2 regions of the Streptomyces sp. NBC_00104 genome follow, and region 1 is predicted to be linked to the other one. Evidence: riboswitches for the same ligand, from Rfam matches in the RefSeq annotation. Region 1 holds a riboswitch; the other holds the start of a gene.

Region 1 (11,905 bases):
CGAGAGCGAGGCGGCAGCGGTGGAGTTCCCGCCCGGCACCGAGTTCTCGGGGAATTCCAGTCTGAGCGTGGAGGACGAGGATGCCTACTACTACCTGAAGATCGGGTTCACGTTGGAGATCTCCGGATGGAACGGCGACACGCCACCAGCGGAGAATGTCGTCACGCCCGCCGAGATCGCGAGCGCCCTGTCCGCGATCGCGGTCTCGAAGGGCTGGCCCCCGATCACCTTCTCGGGCAGACCCGCCCCCGTGGCCATCAACTGAGTTCCCCGCCCCGCACTCCTCGGAGCCCCGGACCACCTCGGTCCGGGGCTCCGTCCTTTTCCTCTTCCTTCGACTCCCCTCCTCATCGCCTCGTACGTCCTGTACATTCTGTACAGAAATCGATCAGAGGAGGCGCGCCCCATGCCCGCGAACCGACCCTCGGCCCGTCATGTGCTGCCCGAGTTCACCGAGCGCACCAGTGCGGGTCACCGAACGATGGATCCGTACTCGAAGTTGCTGGAAGAACGGATCGTGTTCCTCGGGACGCAGATCGACGACACGTCGGCGAACGACGTGATGGCGCAGTTCATGCACCTCGAGTACCAGTCGCCGGACCGCGACATCTCGCTGTACATCAACTCGCCGGGCGGCTCGTTCAGCGCGATGACAGCGCTCTACGACACGATCCGGTTCGTCACCTGTGACGTGGAGACCATCTGTCTGGGACAGGCGGGGTCGGCCGCCGCGGTGCTGCTGGCGGCGGGCACACCGGGCAAGCGGTTCATGCTGCCGGGGGCACGCGTACTGATCCACCAACCGGCGGTGGCCGACCGGATCGAGGGACAGGCGAGCGATCTGGCGATCCGGGCCGAGGAGCTGATGCGCAACCGCCGGAAGCTGGAGGAGATGCTCGTCCGGCACACGGGCCAGAGCCCCGAGCGGATCAGTGCCGACATCGAGCGGGACAAGTTCCTCGACGCCGAGGCGGCGGTGGAGTACGGCCTGGCGGACCGGGTGATCCCGAGCCGCAGGACCTCGCCCACGCTCCCCGGCGCGAGGTGAGCCACCGATGCTCCCACCCGAACTGCCGCCGCTGCCCGCGCTCACGCGCGCCGAGGCGGAGCTGATCGACCGTTACCTGGACGTGGTCGACCTGGTCGGCCGGATCAATCCGGCGCGCCCGGGCGACACGTACCGCGGGTTGCGTGCGGCGCAGGCGCTCGTCGCCAAGGCGACCGCTCTGCGCGACGCGCTCGAACTGATGCACAGGCGCGGGGAGAACGAGGTGCACGCCCCGACGCTCGCGCGCGCCCTGCGGGTCCTCGACGGAAAGCGGCGGACGGGCCTGGTGGCGCTACCCCCGGAGCCGGAGGACTGGCCCGCCTGAACCGATCCCGGGCCGCTCTCCGTACTACTGACGGGGCGTCCGGCCCGGGCTTCGCGCCCTCCGGACGGCCTACCGCGATCGACCCATCGGCCCATACGTCGTGAGGACCTGTGAAGTTGCACAACGCGCCCGCTACGCGGTCGGAATGCACTGTTCCGGTGCTGGTGCGGACCTCCTCGAACACGTGGACACAACAGCCGAAATCATTCTGTCCACCCGAACGGGTGAGTGGTGAGTAAGACCACAAATCCATGGTTCCGTTGGGATTTTCGGACGTTCGTGCGTCAAGATCCCTTCCTGACGACAAGCCCCCGCCGCAGCGGCGGGGCGATCCGGGTGGACGCCGAGTCCTGCCGCCGCCCGGATGACCGGTCGACAGGAGTGCATCGGCAGGAGTGGAGGACCCAGGCACGACGGGTCGCCGGAACGGTCAAGCCATGACCGCGCCGAGCAGCCCTTGGGGTGAAGCCGCGTCAGCGGCCGGGCAACTTTGTCAGCCCGAATCCGACAGGTCATCCTTCACAGGCGGCTGACGAAGGGTTGCGCATGTCTGCGCTGAATCGTGTCCCGTCGCTGTTGACCCGGGCCGGCACGGCCTCGGCTCTCACCATCGCCGCAGTGAGCGGCAGCATCGTGGTACCGGGCGTCGCATCCGACGCCGAGGCCGCCACCGTGGCGTCGAAGGCACTCAAGGTCGCGGCTTCCAAGAAGGGCTCCCCTTACAAGTACGGCGCCACGGGCCCGGGCAGGTTCGACTGCTCAGGGCTGACGCTCTACTCGTTCAAGAAGGCGGGCAAGAAGCTGCCCCGTACTGCTCAGCAGCAGTACAACAAGACGAAGCACATCTCCGCGAGCAGCCGCAAGCTCGGAGACCTCGTCTTCTTCCACTCGGGATCGAGCGTCTACCACGTCGGTATCTACGCGGGGAAGGGAAAGATCTGGCACTCGCCGAAGACGGGTGACGTCGTCCGGCTGCAGAAGCTCTGGACGAAGAACGTCTGGTACGGCCGGGTCCGCTGACCCACCGTCGGGGGCGGCGGATCTCTCCGCCGCCCCCGACGGGCGTGCGACGGGCCTTTCTGGTTACCCGCTCGTCCGTGGCCGACGCACGCACCCGCCCCGCACGCGACGAGACACCCCTCGAACGCGCCGACCGCGACTCTCCGAGCTGCTCCAGGAGTTGCGGGTCCCCCAGACCGGGGGAGAGGTCCTCTTCGCGTTCCTGCCGACGCCGGCCTTCACTCCGCGCTTCCCGGACCTGGACTCCGTCCAGCGCGCCACCTACGTCACCACCCTGGTGCCGGCGGTCCTCGCGGCGGCGCTCTGCACCGCCCCGGCCGCCCTGCCCCGCTCGCTCTTCCAGCAGAACACCGAAACCCCGGACGTGGCACTCTGCCGAACGGACGACGCGGTCGCCAGTGGAGAGCCCTGTCAGGTCTCCTGCGGACCGCCTGCCCCGACCGGCTGCACGGGGGCCGTCCAAGGAAGTTCGATCGCCACCGTCTTGCCGCCCTCCCGTGTGGGTCTGACGCTCAGCCTGCCGCCGCACTCGGCGGTCAGCCAGCGGATGATGACCATGCCCCGGCCGTTGTCCTGCTGGACGGCGGCCGGCAGCCGTTTGGGAAAGCGTGGATGACTGTCGGTGACGCCGATGCGCAGGTGCTCGTCCCGGTCGAGTGCCATGTCCACGGTGAAGGTGGGCGACTGACCGAGCGTGTGCTGGACGGCGTTGGTGGCGAGTTCGGACACGATCAGGCGCACGGTGTCCGCGGTGTCCGTGTCGCCCGGCAGGCCCCATTCGGCGAGCACACTGGCGACGTAGTTCCGGGCGGCGGACACCGAGGCGGGATCGCTCGGCAGAGTGACGGATGCTTCCAGGTGATCTGCCATGGCGAGACGTCCCTTTCCCACGGGACCGGTGTCCGACAGGGAGCGGATGGTTCGACTACGGTCCCGGACTGGTGCTTCGCGCCAGACTGCCACTACCTGGGCTGTCACGGGTGGCGATCCACCAAGATATGCATATATCTGTCGCTCGAAGCGGTGAACTATCCGACGGCCGACCGTATTCGGGTGGGGCCTTCGTCCATCCTCTGTCGTCACCCCGACTTCGCGCGCCGGACGGAAGGAGAAACCCATGCAGTACGGTCCGGCGGTCCGCCGCCGCAAGCTCGGCGCCGAGTTGCGTGTACTGCGCACCCGTTCCGCGCTCACCAGTATCGAGGCGGCCCATCGCGTGGGCTGGCACCAGTCCAAGGTGAGCCGGATCGAGACGGGCGCCAGCGGGGTGAAGCCCGCGGACGTCCGCAAGCTGCTGGACGCGTACGGAATCGACGACACGGAGTTACGGGAGCTGCTCCTGGCGTTGGCGGGCTCCGAGGACGGCGGCGGGCGGCACAACTGGTGGCATGCGTACCGGGGCGTACTGCCGCCGACGTACCGGGACTTCATCAGTCTGGAGTCGCAGGCCGGGGGGATGCGGACGCTGGAGACCTCGGTGGTGCCGGGGCTGCTGCAGATCCCCGAGTACGCGCGGGCGGTGACGCGGGCCGCGGTGGAGGGGCTGGAAGACGACAAACTCGACGCGCTCGTGGAAGTACGGCTCGCGCGGCAGGAGGTGCTGCGCGGGAACCCGCCGATGGAGCTGAGCGCCGTGCTCGACGAGGGCGTTCTCCGGCGCGAGGTGGGCGGTCCCGAGATCATGGCCCGGCAGCTGGGCCGTCTGGTCGAGGCGGCGCGGCTTCCTCAAGTGCGACTGCAGGTACTGCCGTTCACTGCCGGGGCGCACATCGGCGTCACGGGTCCTTTCGTAATTTTCTCATTTCGGAGCACATCCGATCTGGACGTGGTTGTTCTCGACCACTTGACGAGTAGCCTCTATCTCGAACGGAAAGAAGACCTCAAGGCGTATGTCGAGGCCTTCAACACCCTTCAGATCCACGCCCTTTCGCCCGAGGACTCGTTGGATTACATCGCCGGGCTAGCCGCCGGCGCGTAAGGAGGCACCATGTCCGCACTGCCTCGGAACGTAACCACCAGTACCGAACTGCGCGGAGTGCGATGGCTGCGCAGCAGCCGCAGCACGGGAATGAACAACTGCGTGGAGACGGCCCGTCCCGGGTCCGGCCGCTGGGCCGGACTGGTGGCCGTACGCGACTCGAAGAACACGGCGGGGCCCGCCCTGCTGTTCGACCCCGAGGTCTGGGAGGGATTCATCACCACGCTGCGGTGACCACCACCGACAGCGCCCGCACTTCCGCTTACGGCGACGCTCGGCCGGGACGCCGACTCACGGTCGCGTATCGCCGATGATCCCCACGGCTCGGTCGATCTGCCCCTCCGTGAGATCCGCGCGGGCGGTCAGCCGCAGCCTCGACACGCCGTCCGGCACGGACGGTGGGCGGAAGCAGCCGACGGCGAGACCCGCCGCCCGGCAGTCCGCCGCCCACCGCACCGCCTGTTCCGGCGACGGCGCGCGCACGGACACTACGGCGGCGTCGGGCCGCACCGCTTCATGGCCCGACGCCGTCAGCCGTGTGTGCAGCTCCCTCGCCACCTCGCGGGCCCGCGCGGCCCGCTCCGGCTCACGGCGCAGCAGCCGGAGCGCGGCGAGCGCCGCACCCGTCGCGGCCGGGGCGAGACCCGTGTCGAAGATGAACGTCCGGGCCGCGTTGACCAGGTGGTCGATGACGTGCGCCGGGCCGAGGACGGCACCGCCCTGGCTGCCCAGCGACTTCGACAGCGTGACCGTCACGACCACGTCGGGGTCGCCCGCGAGCCCCGCCGCGTGCGGCGCGCCCCGGCCCCCGTCACCCAGGACGCCGAGCCCGTGCGCGTCGTCCACGACGAGCCCGGCGCCGTACTCCCGGCAGGCGGCGGCCAGTCCGGCCAGTGGGGCGGCGTCACCGTCCACGGAGAACACCGTGTCGGAGACGGCGACGGCAACCCCCTGGCCCCCGGTGCCCAGCGCCTTGCGGACGGCGTCGGGGTCGGCGTGGGCCACGACCTGGGTGGTGCCCCGGGCCAGTCGGCAACCGTCGATGAGGGAGGCGTGGTTGCCCGCGTCCGAGACGATCAGGGAGCCGTGCGGCGCGAGCGCGGTGACGGCGGCGAGGTTGGCCGCGTAGCCGGAGGAGAAGACGAGGGCGGCCTCGAAGCCGCAGAAGTCGGCCAGTTCCCGCTCCAGCTCGCCGTGCAGCTCGGTGGTGCCGGTGACCAGCCGGGAGCCGGTGGCCCCGCCGCCCCACCGGCGCGCGGCCTCGGCGGCCCCCTCGGTGATCTCGGGGTGCCGGGCCAGACCGAGGTAGTCGTTGCTCGCGAGGTCGAGGAGCGGCGAGTCGGCGGGGCGGGGGCGCAGGGTGCGTACGAGCCCGGCCCGGCGGCGTGCCGACGCCTGCTCGTCGATCCAGCCGAACGCCATGGGTCCTCCGGGGGTGGTGGGGGCAGCCCGCGGCGCCGGCCTGTCGTGGGACGGCGCGGCGGGGGCATTTGTAGGCAGTGCACAGACACTAATGGCACGGTCGGCCGCCCACGATGTGGCAATACCCACACGTCGAACCCACTCTGTTGTCCGAACTCTCCTTGGCCGGGAGCGGTCCCGTAGGACAGGATCGGCTCTCATGGACCTGCTGAACACGCTGGTGGACAAGGGGCTCCGGCGCGAGCCGCTGAGCCGTGCCGAGGCGCTCGCCGTCCTCGGCACCTCCGACGACGAGCTGTTGGACGTGGTGGCCGCGGCCGGGAAGGTGCGCCGGCACTGGTTCGGGCGCCGGGTGAAACTGAACTATCTGGTCAACCTCAAGTCCGGTCTGTGTCCCGAGGACTGCTCCTACTGCTCGCAGCGGCTCGGCTCGACCGCCGGCATCCTCAAGTACAGCTGGCTCAAGCCCGACGAGGCCTCCGAGGCCGCCGCGGCCGGGCTCGCCGGGGGCGCCAAGCGGGTCTGCCTGGTGGCCTCCGGGCGCGGTCCGACCGACCGGGACGTGGACCGGGTCTCCGACACCATCAAGACCATCAAGGACCGACACGAGGGCGTAGAGGTGTGCGCCTGCCTCGGTCTGCTCTCCGACGGCCAGGCCGAACGCCTGCGCGAGGCGGGCGCGGACGCCTACAACCACAACCTGAACACGTCCGAGGCGACGTACGGCGAGATCACGACGACGCACACGTACGCCGACCGCGTCGACACCGTCCAGAAGGCGCACGCGGCGGGCCTGTCGGCCTGCTCTGGCCTGATCGCGGGCATGGGCGAGAGCGACGAGGACCTGGTCGACGTGGTCTTCTCCCTGCGCGAACTCGACCCGGACTCGGTACCGGTCAACTTCCTGATCCCGTTCGAGGGCACCCCCCTCGCCAAGGAGTGGAACCTCACCCCGCAGCGCTGTCTGCGGATCCTGGCGATGGTGCGGTTCGTCTGCCCCGACAGCGAGGTGCGGATCGCGGGCGGCCGCGAGGTCCATCTCCGTACGATGCAGCCGCTCGCCCTGAACCTGGCCAACTCGATCTTCCTCGGCGACTACCTCACCAGCGAGGGCCAGGCCGGCAAGGCCGACCTGGAGATGATCGCTGACGCCGGCTTCGAGGTCGAGGGCACCGATCAGGTGACCCTGCCGGAGCACCGGGCGACCGTGTCCGCCGGCGGGGGCTGCGGGTCCCGGGAGAGCGCCGGGTGCGGGTCGCACGAGGGTGGCGGCTGCGGGTCGCACGAGGACGCGGGCGCGGGCTGTGGGTCGCACGCGGGGGGCGGGGTGTGCGGTTCCGCCGCCGAGGCCCCGGCCGTCGAGACCCCGGCGGGCGAGGCGCGAACGGATCTGGTGGCCGTACGCCGTCGGGGCGCCGGAACGGATCTCGCGCCCAATGCCTGACCTGCCCCGTCCGACCGTGCCCGAACTGTTGGAGCTCGACCGGCGGCACGTGTGGCATCCGTACGGGCCCATGCCGGGCCGGCAGGAACCGCTCGTCGTGAAGTCGGCGAGCGGGGTCCGGCTGCAGCTCGCGAACGGCTCGGGTGAGCTGGTGGACGGCATGTCGTCCTGGTGGTCGGCCATCCACGGCTACAACCACCCGGTGCTCAACGAGGCGGCGCGCGAGCAGCTCGGCCGGATGAGCCACGTCATGTTCGGCGGGCTCACCCATGAGCCCGCCGTGCGGCTGGCGAAGCACCTTGTCGACATGTCGCCCGAAGGCCTGGAGCATGTCTTCCTCGCCGACTCGGGGTCGGTCTCCGTCGAGGTCGCGGCCAAGATGTGCCTGCAGTACTGGCGTTCGCTCGGCCGCCCCGGCAAGCAGCGCCTGCTGACCTGGCGCGGCGGCTACCACGGCGACACCTGGCAGCCGATGTCGGTGTGCGACCCGGAGGGCGGGATGCACGAGCTGTGGCAGGGCGTCCTGCCCCGGCAGGTGTTCGTGGACGCGCCGCCGGTCGCGTACGAGGAGTCGTACGCGGAGCTGCTGCGTTCGGCGATCGAGCGGCACGCCGACGAGCTGGCCGCCGTGATCGTGGAGCCCGTGGTGCAGGGCGCGGGCGGGATGCGGTTCCACTCCCCCGCGTATCTGCGGGTGCTGCGCGAGGCGTGCGACGCGCACGACGTGCTGCTGGTGTTCGACGAGATCGCGACCGGGTTCGGGCGTACGGGCGCGTTGTTCGCGGCGGACCACGCGGCGGTGACGCCGGACGTGATGTGTGTCGGCAAGGCACTGACCGGCGGTTATATGACCATGGCGGCGGCGCTGTGCACCGCCCGGGTGGCCGACGGGATCTCACGGGGCGAGGTGCCGGTGCTGGCCCATGGGCCCACCTTCATGGGCAACCCGCTGGCGGCGGCCGTCGCCTGTGCCTCGATCGAGCTGCTGCTCGGCCAGGACTGGCTCGCGGAGGTCAAGCGGATCGAGGCGGGGCTGCGGGACGGGTTGGCGCCGGCGCGTGAGGTGCCGGGGGTGAGGGACGTACGCGTCCTCGGCGCGATCGGGGTCGTGCAGCTGGACCGCCCGGTGGACATGCGGGCGGCCTCGGCGGCCGCCGTTCGCGAGGGCGTGTGGCTGCGTCCCTTCCGCGATCTCGTCTACACGATGCCGCCGTACGTCACGGGCGACGAGGACGTGGCACGGATCGCGCGCGCGGTGTGCGCGGCGGCGACGGCGGGATGACGGAGGAAGGTGACATGACGGTCCTGGTGATCACGGGGACGGGCACGGAGGTCGGCAAGACGGTCACCACGGCGGCCGTCGCGGCGGTGGCCGTGGCGGCCGGCCGGTCCGTGGCCGTGCTCAAGCCCGCGCAGACGGGTCTGCGGCCGGACGAGCGCGGCGACGCGGACGAGGTGGCCAGGCTCGCGGGCACCGTGACCGTCCGCGAACTCGCCCGCTATCCCGAGCCGCTGGCTCCCGCGACCGCCGCGCGACGCTCCGGCCTGCCCCCGGTGCACCCGGAGGACGTGGCCGAGGCGGCGGCCAAACTCGCCGTCGACCACGACCTGGTGCTGGTCGAGGGCGCGGGAGGGCTCCTCGTCCGCTTCGACGAGGCGGGCGGCACGCTGGCGGACACGGCCCGGCTGCTCGGCGCGCCGGTGCTGCTGGTCGCCTCGGCGGGGCTGGGGACGCTGAACACGACCGAGCTGACGTCCCGTGAACTCCGGGTGCGTGAGGTGGAGTTGGCGGGTGTCGTGATCGGCAGCTGGCCCAAGGCCCCCGATCTGGCGTCCCGTTGCAACCTGGCGGACCTGCCGGTGGTGGCCGACGCACCGCTGCTGGGGGCGGTTCCCGCGGGGGCGGGGAGGTGGGAACCGGCCGACTTCCGGGCGAGGGCCGCCGACTGGCTGGCACCGGGGCTGGGTGGCGTATGGGATGCCGCCGCGTTCACGGCACGGCAGAGCGCCGCTGCGTCCTGAGGCCGGGCCGCGCCCCGAAAGGGGCGCGGGGAACTGCGCGACCAGCCACGACGAATCCGCGGTCGACACAAGTCAGCACCCCTACGGCTCCGTTTGCTCCCCCAGCAGCCTCACCAACTCGATCCTCGACCTGATCCCCAACCGGGAGAACACCCCCCGCAGATGGTGGTCGATCGTGCGCGGGCTCAGGAGCAGCCTCGCGGCGATCTCCCGGTTGGTCGCGCCGTCCGCGGCCATGCGGGCGATCATGAGCTGCTGGGCCGTCAACCGGGTCGCGAGGGCCTCCGCGGCCGGGGCGGTGGAGGCGCGCTCGCCGAGGGCGCGGAGTTCGGCGCGGGCCTGGGCCGCGCAGTGCGGTGAGCCGAAGTGGTCGAAGGCCTCCAGGGCACTGTGGAGCCGGTCGCGGGCCTCGGTGCGGTTGCGCAGGCGCCGCAGGGCGCTGCCGAAGAGCAGTTCGGTGCGGGCGCGTTCGAAGTCGCGGGTGCCTGAGGCGTGCAGGTCGAGGGCCGCCCGGTAGTGCTCGACCGCCTCCTCCCCGGTGGCGAGCAGCGCGCGGCAGCGGGCGCTGAGGGCGAGGTCGTCGGCGCTGCGGACGGTGCGGGCCCAGCGGTCGTAGTCGGCGTGCGCGGCGCGGGCCACCCGGGTGTCGCCTGTGCGGACGGCGGCCTCGACGTAGTGCGGGGTGGCGATGTGCCGGATGGCCCGGTGCCCGTGCCCGGGACCGAAGCCGGCGAGCGCGCGGAGGCGGGCGGCCGAGGCGGCGTACCGGCCGGTGCTCAGGTCGAGGAAGGCGAGGGCGAACATGGCGAGGGCGGCGGGCAGTCCGAGGCCGCGTTCCAGGGCGTAGGCGCGGGCGGACTCGGCGCGCTCCCGGCAGACCTGCTCGTCGCCGGTGACGGCGGCGAACATCGCGAGGGCTGCCTGGAGGTGGCAGGCCCCGTTGTCCTGTCCGGTGGCGTACGCCTGGCGCAGGGCGTCGAGGGCGGCGGCCTCGGCGGCCTTGGGGCGCCCGGTCCAGAACTCGGCGTAGGCCCGGAACTCCATGGCCTGCGGCACGGTCACCGTCTCACCCCTGGCCCGTGCGGAGGCGGCGGCGCGGGCGGTGGCGGTGACAGCGCGGGTGTGGTCGCCGAGGAGCAGGGCGGCGATCCCGGAGTGGATCAGCTGGGTGGGGTCGCCACCGGGGCCGCAGCGCCCGGCGGCGGCTTCGAGGACGTCCCGGGCGTCGTCGTACCGTCCCTCGAACGCCGCGGCGAGGGCGCCGAGGGTGCTGGGCGGCAGGATGCCGAGTCCGTCGGCGACGGCGGCGGCCTCCCGGCAGCGGCGCAGGTCACCGGTGTAGATGGCGGCCTCGGTGGCTCGTGCCAACAGATGGGCAGCCCTGTCCGTGGTGTGGTCGCCGACGTGCCGGACGCTGGCGGTGAGCAGGGCGTCGAAGGCCTCGGCCGCGTTTCCGGCGCGTAGGGCGAGCAGTCCGGCGAGGGCGTCGTCGTCGGTCGCGGCGACGAGGCGGCGGGCGCGGTCGCCGTCGCCCGCCTGCCAGGCCTCGGCGGCCGCCTGGGCGAGCAGGGGCATGCGTTCGGCCGGTTCGGGGGTGAGGCCGGCGGCGCGTTCGGCGAGGGCGGAGGCCAGGGTGGGGTCGCCGATGGCACGTGCCACCCGTGCCGCCAGGCGCAGTTCGGCGGCGAGGCGGCGGCTGGGGCCGAGGGCGGCGGCGGCCCGGTGCCAGGACCGGCCGGGTCTCTCGCCCTCGCCGCTGAGGACGGCGGCGAGGAGGCGATGGGCCTCGCGCCGGTCGGCCATGGACGCGGACTCGTACACGGCGATCCGGGTCCAGGCGTCCCGGAAGACGATGCCCTGGGCCGTGGCGTGCGCGAGGCCCGCGGCCTCCGCCGTGTCGAGGGGGCGGGTGTCGAGCCGGGCCGAGGTGACGGCGCGCGCGTAGGCGTGGGTCGGGACCGGGTGCTGGTCGGCGGCGGCGAGGAGCAGCAGGAACCGGGTGTCGTCGGGCAGGGCCCGTACGTCCCGGCGGTGGGTCCGCAGCAGGGCGGGGGCCAGCGACAGGGGCTCGGCGGGGAGCGGGTCGAGTCCCGTGAGCTGGCGTGGGGTCAGGGCGGCGGCGAGTTCCGCGGCGGCCCGCGGGTCGCTGTGGGCGGCGTGCAGCAGGCGTACGCGCACGCCTTCGGACAGCGTGGGCACGGCGGCCGACGCTGCGTCCGGGCTCGACCACACGTTCGTGGGGGGCGGTGGCGAGCGATGCGGAAGTCGTGGGGGGTTCACCGGAGTCACCACACCCATCACGTTACTTGCGAGTTAACCGACCAGTAAAGACCGGCGATTTCGCCGATGCGGCGCGCGTAGACCCCCCTGACACTCCGAACGAACCCCACCCGTTTCAGGAGGCACCATGCAGCGCCGCATGCGCCGTATCGCCACGGCCCTCGGGACCGTGACCACCACGCTCCTTCTGTCGCTCACCTTCTCCGCGCCTTCCGCTCAGGCCGCGACCCACAACCCCGTCGTCTTCGTACACGGTCTGAGCAGTTCGTCCGGCACCTGGGACGACTGGATCTCGTACTTCAAGGCCGACGGCTACACGTCCTCGGAGCTGTACTCCTGGTCCTACGACTGGGGCCAGTCCAACGT
Region 2 (11,905 bases), 6.6 Mb from region 1:
GACTCGGAGTTCCCCAGAATCGCCACCCGCGGCCCCGCTGGCAGGGGCTGCCGGGCCAGCAGCAACCCCGCGTCGACGAGTTCCGTGATCGTGTCGACCCGGATCACCCCGGCCTGCCGCAGCAGTGCGGAGACGGTGGTGTGGGGCAGCCGGGTGGCGCGCACGGCATGCCCCAGGGGTGCGGAACCATGTCGCGCCCCCTGTACCACCACGAGCGGCTTGACCGCCGCCGTGCGCCGGGCGAGGCGGGTGAACTTGCGCGGGTTGCCGATGGACTCCAGGTACATGAGGACGACATCGGTGTCCGGGTCCTCGTACCAGTACTGGAGGACGTCGTTCCCCGACACGTCCGCGCGGTTGCCGGACGACACGAAGGTGGAGACGCCGGTGACGCCGGTGACCCCTCCCCCGCGCCGGTGCAGCCGGGACAGCAGTGCGATGCCGATGGCGCCGGACTGGGCGAAGAGCCCGATGCGCCCGGAGCGCGGGGCCTCGGGGGCGAGCGAGGCGTTGAGCCGTACACCGGGGGCGGTGTTGATGATCCCGAAGGCGTTCGGCCCGATGATGCGCATGCCGTACGTACGCGCCTGGCGCACCAGTTCGCGCTGGCGCTCGCGCCCGTCGGGGCCGCTCTCGGCGTACCCGGCGGAGACGACCACGAGCCCCTGCACGCCGTGTTCACCGCACTGGGCGACGACCTCGGGCACGTACGCGGCCGGGACGGCGACGACCGCGAGGTCGACAGGCCCCTCGATGTCGGTGACGGACCGGTGCGCGGGCACCCCGGCGATGTCCTTCTCGTCCTCCCCGAGGGCCTTGTTCACCGCGTACAGCCGCCCGGTGAAGCCCGCGTCCCGCAGATTGGCGAGCACGCTGCGGCCCACTCCGCCCGGCGTGCGCCCGGCGCCGATGACGGCGACCGAGCCGGGGGCCAGCAGCCGCTGTACGGACCTGGCCTCGGCTCGCTGCTCGCGGGCGCGCTGGACGGCGAGGGAGCGGTCGGTGGGCTCCAGGTCGAACTCCAGGCGGACGACGCCGTCCTCGAAGCTGCGCTTCTGCTGGTACCCGGCGTCGGTGAACACTTTGATCATCTTGGAGTTGGCGGGGAGCACCTCGGCGGCGAAGCGTCTGATGTCGCGCTCGCGGGCGACGGCGGCGATGTGTTCGAGGAGGGCGGAGGCGACGCCGCGACCCTGGTGGGCGTCCTGGACGAGGAAGGCGACCTCGGCCTCGTCGGCGGGGGCGGACGCGGGCGTTCCGTCGGCGCCGATGCGGTCGTAGCGTACCGTGGCGATGAACTCGCCGCCGACGGTGGCGGCGAGCCCCACCCGGTCCACGAAGTCGTGGTGCGTGAAGCGGTGGACGTCCTTGGCGGACAGGCGAGGGTAGGGCGCGAAGAAGCGGTAGTACTTCGACTCGTCCGAGACCTGCTCGTAGAAGCTGACGAGACGCTCGGCGTCATCAACGGTGATGGGCCTGATGCGTGCGGTGCCGCCGTCGCGCAGCACCACGTCGGCCTCCCAGTGGGCGGGGTACTCGTGCCGGTCCGACGAGGTCTGCATGGGCCCCAGAGTACGGCTCGCGTACGACAACGGCGCGGGGCAGTCTGGGGAAGCGCAACAGACGCGCGGAAGCCGGTTCGTGGTCAGGCCGTGGGCTCGTTCCGGTACGCCGCGCCATATGGGAAACTGGTCTAGACAACCTGGTCTAGACCTCTCTGAAGTACCCGAGACACCTGAAGGGCAGCATCACATGGCTGAGCGCCGCGTCAACGTCGGCTGGGCCGAGGGCCTCCACGCCCGACCCGCATCCATCTTCGTCCGGGCCACCACGGCCTCCGGTATCCCCGTGACGATCGCCAAGGCCGACGGCAACCCCGTCAACGCGGCCTCCATGCTGGCGGTGCTGGGCCTCGGCGCCCAGGGCGGCGAGGAGATCGTGCTCGCTTCCGAGGCCGAGGGCGCGGACATCGCGCTCGACCGTCTGGCGAAGCTCGTGGCCGAGGGACTCGAAGAACTCCCCGAGACGGTCTGAGCGACCCGGCCGAATAAAGCGGAAAAGGCCTGAAAGGCCACCCGCAGACACACCGAAGGGCTCGTCCGATTTATCGGGCGGGCCCTTCGCCTTTTCGTCCTTTTCCGTTCTGCGGGCAGCAGGAAAAATGCCCTTCGGAATTCTTCCCTCTTTGTATACGGCTCCTGTGTTAATGCCGCAGACTCGGCGTGTTTACGGGGTGTTGCGAAGTCCTCACACGGTCGGGGCGTTCCGTCCCGCCGGCCCCGGACGGAAATCGGAGCCGGTGTGCGGCGGTGGCGCGCTCGGTGTGCAGGGACGTGATCGTCCGGGCCCGGTCGCTGTCGCCGCGCGCGACCGCGTCCACGATGCCGCCGTGCTCCGCCCAGGACTCCACGGGGTTGGCCGGCGCCTCGATGGCGTACATCCAGGCGATCTTGTGCCGCAGCTGGGCGAGCGTCGAGGTCAGCGCGGGGCTGCCGGACGCCTGTGCGAGCGTCTCGTGGAACCAGCCGCCCAGGGAGCGCAGATCCTCGCTGTTCCCCCTCCTGGCCCGCTCCTGGCCCAGTCTGACCAGGCCGCGCAGCACCTTCAGGTGTGCTTCCGTGCGGCGCTGCGCGGCGCGGGCGGCGCCCAGTGGCTCCAGCAGCATGCGCATCTCCAGCAGGTCGGCGGCCTCCTGCTCCGTCGGCTCGGCGACGCACGCGCCCGCGTGCCGACGGGTCACCACGAAGCCCTCGGCCTCCAGCGTGCGCAGCGCCTCGCGCACGGGGACCCGGCTGACGCCGTACCGGCGGGCGAGCAGTTCCTCGGTGAGACGGCTGCCGCGCTCGTAGACACCCGCGACGATGTCATCACGGATCGCCGTGCATACCGAGTGCGCCGGAATACGCATGACCGACCTCCGCCTTAATCCCCGTGAAACGTCGATGATTGACGTGTGTTCCAGCGACTCTATTGCAGCGAGCCGGAATTTCCGATGGCGGACCGGAATCCAGGGATATTTTTTGGACAGGAGGTACGTCACAACGCGGAAAGCCCCGGCTCGGTGAGCCGGGGCCTCCTGGGAAGCGTCGAGTGGTGCGTCAGACGTTCACGCCGTGCGAACGCAGGTACGCGGCGGGGTCGATGTCCGAGCCGTACTCGGCCGTCGTCCGGGCCTCGAAGTGCAGATGCGCGCCGGTGACGTTGCCGGTCGCCCCGGAGAGGCCTATCTGCTGGCCGGGGGTGACCGTCTGGCCGACGGAGACGCCGATGGACGACAGGTGGCCGTACTGCGTGTACGTGCCGTCGGTCATCTTGATGACGATGTTGTTGCCGTACGCGCCACCCCAGCCCGCCTCGACGACGGTGCCGGAACCCACCGCGTGGACGGCGGTGCCGGACGCGGCGTGGAAGTCGACGCCGGTGTGGCTGCCGGAGGACCAGACGGCGCCGCCGGCCTTGTAGCCGGTGGAGATGTACGAGCCGCTGATCGGGGCGACATAGGTGTTGAGGCGCTCGCGCTCGGCCGCGCGGGCGGCACGGGCCTTGATCTCTTCGCGCTCCTTGGCGGCGGCACGTTCCTGCTCGGCCTTCTCGGCGGCGGCCTTCCGGGCCTCCTCCTGCGCCTTCTTCTTGACGGCGGCGACCTCGGCGGCCTGCTGCTGGGCCAAGGCCTGGGCGTCGACCTGCTCGGCGACCGTGTCGCCGAGGACGATGATCTGGTTCAGGCCGGTCTGCTCGACGGCGGGCTCCTCCGCGGCGAGCGCGGGAGCGGCCAGGGTGCCGATGACACCGGTGGTGGTGAGAGCGGCGACGCCCACGTTCCTCGTGGTCGTGCGCTTCACACGGCCGGGACGCCGGTGCTTCCCGGGGGCGCGGGTGAACGCCATGAAGTGGCTGGTCCTTTCCTTCCTTCTCGCCTACCGGGTTAGCTGACGGGTTCGGAGCAGGAAGGTCTCCTACGGCTGCCCCTCGTTTCGCGACGCTCCGCGAAGGGCACCCGATTCACCCCAGGGACTTCGGTGGGTCCCCGGCTCCCCTGGCTCGCGCCATGGGGACTCGGCGATGACTGTCCGGTGCCGCGGCTGCGGCGAACTTCTGACGAACAGCCGGACCGACGCTAAGCGGGCCGTCTTCGAAATAACAAACGGATCACAGGATTTGTTAAGTACGCCACAGGTCAGACACACAACCTCCGCCATCAATACGGACAAACGCGGGCCCTGGTGACTCTTCAGTCACCAGGGCCCCACGGACGTGTGTCCTTCTGTCCCGGTTCTACTCGGCCGGTACGACGGTGACTTCGCCGATGTCGAGGGCCCTGACCGGCGCCTCGATCTGCGCGGCGTCACCGACGAGGACGGTCACCAGACGGTCCACCGGGAAGGCGCTCACGGCGGCCGCGGTGGCCTCCACGGTGCCCGTGGCGGCGAGTTGGCGGTACAGCGTCGACTGGTAGTCGTCCGGCAGGTACTGCTCGACCTGGTCGGCCAGCGTGCTCGCCACGGCCGCGGCCGTCTCGAACTTGAGCGGGGCGACCCCGACGAGGTTCTGCACGGCGACATCGCGCTCGGCGTCGGTCAGGCCCTCGGCGGCGAGCGTGCGCAGCACCGTCCACAGGTCGTCGAGCGCCGGTCCGGTGTTCGGTGTGTCGACGGAGCCGCTGATGGCGAGCATCGCCGTGCCCGAGCCGTCCGGCGCGGAGCGCAGCACCTGGCCGAACGCGCGCACCCCGTAGGTGTAGCCCTTCTCCTCGCGCAGGACGCGGTCCAGGCGGGAGGTGAGGGTGCCGCCGAGGCAGTAGGTGCCGAGCACCTGGGCCGGCCACACACGGTCGTGCCGGTCGGCGCCGACCCGGCCGATGAGCAACTGGGTCTGCACGGAGCCGGGGCGGTCCACGATGATCACCCGCCCGGTGTCGTCGGCGCTCACCGACGGCACGGGGCGCGGCTTGGCCGGGGAACCGGTCCAGGCGCCCAGGGTGTCGCCGAGCAGCGCGTCGAGGTCGACTCCGGTGAGGTCGCCGACGACCACGGCGGTGGCCGTCGCGGGGCGCACGTGCCGCTCGTAGAAGGCGCGTACGGCCGCGGAGTCGATGCCCTCGACGGTCTCCTCGGTGCCCTGGCGGGGCCGCGACATACGGGACGTGGCGGGGAACAGCTGCCTGGAGAGCTCCTTGGCGGCCCGGCGGCCCGGGTTGGCGGTCTCGTGCGGGATCTCGTCGAGCCGGTTGGCCACCAGCCGCTCGATCTCGCTGTCCTCGAACGCGGGTGCCCGCAGGGCGTCGGCCAGCAGGCCGAGCGCCTTCTCCAGCCGCGACACGGGCACTTCGAGGGACAGGCGGACGCCGGGGTGGTCGGCGTGCGAGTCGAGGGTGGCGCCGCAGCGCTCCAGCTCGGCGGCGAACTCCTCGGCCGTGTGCTTGTCGGTGCCCTCCGAGAAGGCCCTGGTCATGATGGTGGCGACGCCGTCGAGACCGGCCGGCTCGGCGTCCAGCGGCGCGTCGAGCAGGACCTCTACGGCGACGACCTGCTGGCCGGGGCGGTGACAGCGCAGCACGGTCAGGCCGTTGTCCAGGGTGCCGCGCTCGGGCGCCGGGAACGCCCAGGGCCTGGCCTCGCCGGCCTGGGGCTGCGGGTGGAAGTCCATGGTCGCGAGCTCGGTCACTTCGCCGACTCCTCGTTCTTGTCGGTCTCGTCGGTCTGGTCGGTGGGTTCGGCGGCCTCCGCCTCGGCGGCTTCCCCTTCGTCGCCCTCTTCGCCGGCCACGGGCTCGTAGACGAGCACCGCGCGGTTGTCGGGCCTCAGCCGCGCCTTGGCGATCTCCTGGACCTCGTCGGCCGTCACCTCGAGAACGCGGTCGACGGCGGTGAGGGCGAGCTTCGGGTCGCCGAACAGGACCGCGAAGCGGCACAGTTCGTCGGCGCGGCCCGAGACCGTGCCGAGCCGGTCCAGCCACTCACGCTCCAACTGGGCCTGGGCCCGCTCCATCTCCTCGGCCGTGGGGCCCTCCGCGGCGAACCGGGCGAGCTCCTCGTCGACGGCGGCCTCGATGACGGGCACCTCGACGTCGCCGGAGGTCTTCACGTCCAGCCAGGCCATGGAGGGCGCGCCGGCCAGCCGCAGCAGGCCGAACCCGGCCGTCACGGCTGTGCGGTCACGGCGTACGAGCCGGTTGTACAGGCGGGAGGACTCGCCACCGCCGAGGATCGTGAGCGCCAGGTCGGCCGCGTCGCACGCGCGCGTGCCGTCCTCCGGCAGCCGGTAGGCGGCCATCAACGCGCGCGCGGGCACGTTCTCCTCGATCACCTCGCGCAGCTGCTCGCCCATGATGTCGGGCAGCGCGCCGTCGCGGGGCTCGGGCTTGCCGTCGTAGGAGGGGATGGAGCCGAAGTACTTCTCCACCCACGCGAGTGTCCGGTCCGGGTCGATGTCGCCGACGATCGACAGGACGGCGTTGTTGGGCGCGTAGTACGTCCTGAAGAACTGCTGGGCGTCCTCCAGGCTGGCCGCCTCCAGGTCGTCCATCGAGCCGATCGGCGTGTGCCGGTAGGGATGGCCCTCGGGGTGGGCCAGACGGAAGATCTTCTCGAAGGCGGTGCCGTAGGGCACGTTGTCGTACCGCTGCCGGCGCTCGTTCTGGACGACGGCCCGCTGGTTGTCCAGGTTCTTCTGGTCGAGCGCGAGCAGCAGGCTGCCCATGCGGTCGGCCTCCAGCCACAGCGCGAGCTCCAGCTGATGGGTGGGCATGGTCTCGAAGTAGTTGGTGCGCTCCCAGCTGGTGGTGCCGTTCAGCGAACCGCCCGCGCCCTGGACCAGCTCGAAGTGGCCGTTGTCCTTGACCTGGCCCGAGCCCTGGAACATCAGGTGCTCGAAGAGGTGGGCGAGGCCCGTACGGCCCTCGACCTCGTGGCGCGAACCGACGTCGTACCAGAGGCACACCGCGGCGACCGGGGTCAGGTGGTCCTCGGAGAGCACCACGCGCAGGCCGTTGTCCAGGCGGTGCTCCTTCACTGTCAGGCCTTCGGAGCCGGCCTCGGCTGTGGCCGTGTGACCCATGGGCGGTACGTCCCTTCGATCGCTGTGCTGTGGTCGCGGGATCCGTCGTGGAATCGTCGCGGAAACCGCTGTTCTCCTGCCGGTCCTGCCACTGTATGCAAGCGTGCGGACCCCTGGAGAAGTTCCCGGGGGTCGTACGCCGAGAGCGAGACGGGGGCTTGCGGTCGGCGGTCACGGTTAAGGTCGGCGCACGCTGTTGACGCGGTGGCTCGGAACCCCGTATCCAGTGGTCGGAGCCGGGTCGTGTCCGCGTTGTCGGTGCGGCAGTCCACAATGGTCCGCGTCAGAGTCCGTTCACGTCTCAGCAAGGAGCCGGCAGCGATGGCCCGCCGCAGCACGAAGACCCCGCCGCCCGACGACGCGTTCGAGGAGAAGATCCTCGACATCGACGTCGTGGACGAGATGCAGGGCTCCTTCCTGGAGTACGCGTACTCGGTCATCTACTCCCGAGCCCTGCCCGACGCCCGTGACGGCCTGAAGCCGGTGCACCGCCGGATCGTCTACCAGATGAACGAGATGGGCCTGCGCCCCGACCGCGGCTATGTGAAGTGCGCCCGCGTCGTCGGCGAGGTCATGGGTAAGTTGCACCCGCACGGCGACTCGTCGATCTACGACGCCCTGGTGCGCCTCGCCCAGCCCTTCTCCATGCGGCTCCCCCTGGTCGACGGCCACGGCAACTTCGGCTCGCTGGGCAACGACGACCCGCCGGCCGCCATGCGGTACACCGAGTGCCGGATGGCCGACGCGACGAGCCTGATGACGGAGTCGATCGAAGAGAACACGGTCGACTTCTCCCCGAACTACGACGGCCAGGAGCAGGAGCCGGTGGCGCTGCCCGCCGCCTTCCCGAACCTGCTGGTCAACGGCGCGTCCGGCATCGCCGTCGGCATGGCCACCAACATGCCGCCGCACAACCTGGGCGAGGTCATCGCGGCCGCCCGCCACCTCATCAGGTATCCGAACGCCGACCTGGACACGCTGATGAAGCACGTCCCGGGCCCCGACCTGCCCACCGGCGGCCGGATCGTCGGTCTCACCGGCATCAGGGACGCGTACGCGACGGGGCGCGGCACCTTCAAGATCCGTGCCACGGTGGCGGTGGAGACCGTGACGGCCCGCCGCAAGGGCCTGGTCGTCACCGAACTGCCGTTCACCGTGGGCCCGGAGAAGGTGATCGCCAAGATCAAGGACCTGGTCGGCTCGAAGAAACTTCAGGGCATCGCCGACGTCAAGGACCTCACCGACCGTGCGCACGGCCTGCGTCTGGTCATCGAGATCAAGAACGGCTTCGTGCCGGAGGCGGTCCTGGAGCAGCTCTACAAGCTGACGCCGATGGAGGAGTCCTTCGGCATCAACAACGTGGCCCTGGTCGACGGCCAGCCCCTCACCCTGGGCCTCAAGGAGCTTCTCGAGGTCTACCTCGACCACCGCTTCGAGGTCGTACGGCGCCGCTCGGAGTTCCGCCGCGGCAAGAAGCGCGACCGTCTTCACCTGGTCGAGGGTCTGCTCACCGCGCTGGTGGACATCGACGAGGTCATCCGCCTGATCCGCTCCAGCGACAACTCCGCGCAGGCCAAGGAGCGCCTGATCGAGCGCTTCTCCCTGTCGGACATCCAGACGCAGTACATCCTCGACACCCCGCTGCGCCGTCTCACCCGGTTCGACCGCATCGAGCTGGAGTCCGAGAAGGACAGGCTCAACGCCGAGATCGCCGAGCTGACCCGGATCCTGGATTCGGACGCGGAGCTGCGCAAGCTGGTCTCCGGCGAACTGGCCGCCGTGGCGAAGAAGTTCGGCACCGGGCGCCGTACGGTGCTGCTGGAGTCCTCGGGCACCCAGGTGGCCGCCGTTCCGCTCCAGGTCGCGGACGATCCGTGCCGGGTGCTGCTGTCGTCGACGGGGCTGCTGGCGCGTACGGCCAACGGCGAGCCCTTCGCGGCGGACGAGGACGGCAAGCGCGCCAAGCACGACGTCATCGTCTCCGCGGTCCCGGCGACGGCCCGGGGCGAGGTGGGCGCGGTGACCTCCACCGGCCGCCTGCTGCGCCTGAACGTGGTCGACCTGCCGCAGCTGCCGGACACGTCGGCGGCCCCCAACCTCTCGGGCGGCGCCCCGCTCGCGGAGTTCCTCACCCTCCAGGACGGCGAGACGGTCATCTGTCTGATGACGCTGGACGAGTCGTCGCCGGGGCTGGCCATCGGCACCGAGCAGGGTGTCGTCAAGCGTGTGGTCCCCGACTACCCGTCCAACAAGGGGGAGCTGGAGGTCATCACGCTCAAGGACGGCGACCGGATCGTCGGTGCCGTGGAGCTGCGCACCGGCGAGGAGGACCTGGTCTTCATCACGGACGACGCCCAGTTGCTGCGTTACCAGGCCTCCCAGGTCCGCCCGCAGGGCCGTCCGGCCGGCGGTATGACCGGCATCAAGCTCACCGAGGGCGCGAAGGTCATCTCCTTCACCGCCATCGACCCGGCCGCGGAGGCGGTCGTCTTCACGGTGGCCGGCTCCCGCGGCACCTTGGACGACTCGGTCCAGACCACGGCCAAGCTCACCCCGTTCGACCAGTACCCCCGCAAGGGCCGCGCCACGGGCGGCGTCCGCTGTCAGCGGTTCCTCAAGGGCGAGGACTGCCTCTCCATCGCCTGGGCGGGCCCCGTCCCGGCCCGCGCCGCCCAGAAGAACGGCACCCCGGCCGACCTCCCGGAGATGGACCCGCGCCGCGACGGCTCGGGCGTGTCCCTGGGCAAGACGGTGTCCGCGGTGGCGGGGCCGGTGTGAGCGAAGGCCTTCACAGGTTGTCGCTTCACAGGTTGTCGTAGGAGGCCTCGGGTTCCTCGGCCGCTGCCTCCTGGACGTAGCGAAGGACGCCCCACATGCCGTGTTCGTCGGCTTGTGGGGTGTCGTTCTCGTCCCTGCACGCCTCCAACTCCTTGCTCAGGGCGGGGGCGTCGATACCGGCCCCGATGAGCACGAGCTGACTGAGACGCCTCTCGTCCCCGGTCCCGTCGTGGTCCGCCCAGGGCTCGGGGTAGAACCGCAGGAACCGCCCGACGGCATGCACGGCGTAGCGGTTCCGGGGGTCGTACGGCCCGAAGTCGACGTATCCCTTGATGCGGTAGAGCCCGTCGGCCCGCCCGTCCAGGAAGTCCATGAGCCGCCGGGGGTCGAGCGGAGCATCGGAGACGAAGGCGACGCTGTCGTAGCCGGTGTGCAGATGCCCGGTGTGCTCGTGCCCGTCCTGCGTGTCGTGGTCGTGCCGGTGGAGGTCGTCGAAGGAGAGCTGGCCGATGCGCTCCTCGGAGGGCCGGCAGTCGAAGAGGAACTCGGGGTCGATACGCCCGTAGGTGGCGGGCACGACGGCCGCACCGTCACTGATCGAGCGGACGAGCGCCAGGACCCGTTCCCCGTCCTCGGCCCGGTCGAGCTTGTTGACGACGACGAGGTCGGCGATGGCGAGATGCCGGTCGATCTCGGGATGCCGCTGCCGGGTCTCCAGGAACTCGGCCGCGTCGACGACCTCGACGAGCCCGCCGTACACCACCCGGGGGTTCTCACTGGCGAGCACCATCCGCACGAGCTCCTGCGGCTCGGCGAGCCCACTGGCCTCGATGACGATGACGTCGATCCCGGCGGAGGGCTCGGCGAGCCGCTCCAGATACACATCCAGCTCACTGACGTCGACGGCACAGCACAAGCACCCGTTGCCCAGCGACACGGTGGAATCCCCGAGCGCCCCGGCCACGGCCATCGCGTCGATCTCGATCGCCCCGAAGTCATTGACGACAGCACCGATCCGGCTGCCGCCACTGCGGTGGAGGAGATGGTTGAGCAGGGTGGTCTTACCGGACCCGAGGAACCCGGCGAGGACGACGACGGGAATCTGCGGCGAGCCTTGCGGACTCGGACTCTGACTCGGGCTCGGGCTCGGGCTCGGCCCCTGGCCCCGCTCCGGACCCTGACTCGACGACTGGCTCAACACGCGCCCTCTCTCACACCGTTGCGTGCGCCGGCTCACGGCCGGCCACCGCACGAGGTCGGCTCATGGACCGGCTCTCACCGGAACGCCGCAGCTCTCGTACGTCCCCTGCAGGCCGCCCCAGGATACGAGTGGGGGCGAACGCCCCGTGGAGTGAACGATTGTTAGCGGCGCCCGCGGGGCACACGTTGGGCATGGCGCCGGTTCGCGCGACCCGCACATCCCTCCGTGCGCCTCCTCTCCGCCTCCCAGCCGACCAGCGCCGCTCGGCAACATTGGGAGACGGCAAGCGCCGCCCACCGCTCGCCGGTCCCCCTCCTGTCGACCCACACCCGACGACCGGCGGAACGGCCGCCTGAACCGGGGGTTGACATGGCCACACAGAACACGAAGTCGGGCGGACTGAGGGCCGCCGCAGCAGTCGGCCTCGGCATGGCGGTCGGCACGCTCGCCGCATGGGCCGCCCAGCGCCCCGTGGTCGAAGCGCTCCGCGCACGGGTCGAGCGCCTGGAGCAGCGGGCCCAAGTCCAGCAGCAGGCCAATCTGACCAGCCAGCAGCAGTTGCACTGGGCGCTGTTGAGCAAGGCGATGGACGACTCCGACCTCGCCGAAGTCCTGGACCTCTACGATGCCTCTCCCAAGAAACGCCGCCAATTCCTCTTCGCCAACGCCCTCTACACGAACCTGCTCTTCTACTACCGCATCGGCAACATGACCAAGGACGAGTTCTTCAAACGCGTCAGGGGCATGTTCCAGAACCCCATCGTCAGGGAGTACTGGTACGCCACCCAGCAGAACCGGGCGAGCATCGCGGACACCGAGGAGGCCGAACTCGGGCTCCTGGTCGACGATCTCCTGCGACAACTCGAGGAAG

The links. A riboswitch is a leader RNA that binds a small molecule or an ion and turns the genes downstream of it on or off. The one in region 1 is predicted to bind cyclic di-AMP.
Positions count from the first base shown of each region.
Region 2: linked by a shared signal. The riboswitch ahead of OG272_RS36200 (M23 family metallopeptidase) and the one ahead of OG272_RS07240 (C40 family peptidase) in region 1 are both predicted to bind cyclic di-AMP.

Region 1 is NZ_CP108215.1:1,687,108-1,699,012, forward strand. Features, by position in the region: gene OG272_RS07225 (hypothetical protein) at 1-265, shown strand, start outside; gene OG272_RS07230 (ATP-dependent Clp protease proteolytic subunit) at 407-1,048, shown strand; gene OG272_RS07235 (hypothetical protein) at 1,056-1,373, shown strand; cyclic di-AMP (ydaO/yuaA leader) riboswitch at 1,705-1,916, shown strand; gene OG272_RS07240 (C40 family peptidase) at 1,920-2,393, shown strand; partial or broken gene OG272_RS07245 (DUF6328 family protein) at 2,471-2,748, shown strand; gene OG272_RS07250 (ATP-binding protein) at 2,805-3,263, opposite strand; gene OG272_RS07255 (helix-turn-helix transcriptional regulator) at 3,511-4,371, shown strand; gene OG272_RS07260 (DUF397 domain-containing protein) at 4,381-4,605, shown strand; gene OG272_RS07265 (8-amino-7-oxononanoate synthase) at 4,663-5,793, opposite strand; gene bioB (biotin synthase BioB) at 5,993-7,237, shown strand; gene OG272_RS07275 (adenosylmethionine--8-amino-7-oxononanoate transaminase) at 7,230-8,519, shown strand; gene bioD (dethiobiotin synthase) at 8,534-9,259, shown strand; gene OG272_RS07285 (LuxR C-terminal-related transcriptional regulator) at 9,341-11,557, opposite strand; gene OG272_RS07290 (alpha/beta fold hydrolase) at 11,667-11,905, shown strand, end outside.
Region 2 is NZ_CP108215.1:8,254,395-8,266,299, reverse strand. Features, by position in the region: gene OG272_RS36215 (GNAT family N-acetyltransferase) at 1-1,562, opposite strand, end outside; gene OG272_RS36210 (HPr family phosphocarrier protein) at 1,753-2,034, shown strand; gene OG272_RS36205 (GntR family transcriptional regulator) at 2,204-2,908, opposite strand; gene OG272_RS36200 (M23 family metallopeptidase) at 3,099-3,887, opposite strand; cyclic di-AMP (ydaO/yuaA leader) riboswitch at 3,901-4,072, opposite strand; gene OG272_RS36195 (pitrilysin family protein) at 4,276-5,664, opposite strand; gene OG272_RS36190 (pitrilysin family protein) at 5,661-7,055, opposite strand; gene OG272_RS36185 (DNA topoisomerase IV subunit A) at 7,377-9,833, shown strand; gene OG272_RS36180 (GTP-binding protein) at 9,859-10,935, opposite strand; gene OG272_RS36175 (DUF6082 family protein) at 11,404-11,905, shown strand, end outside.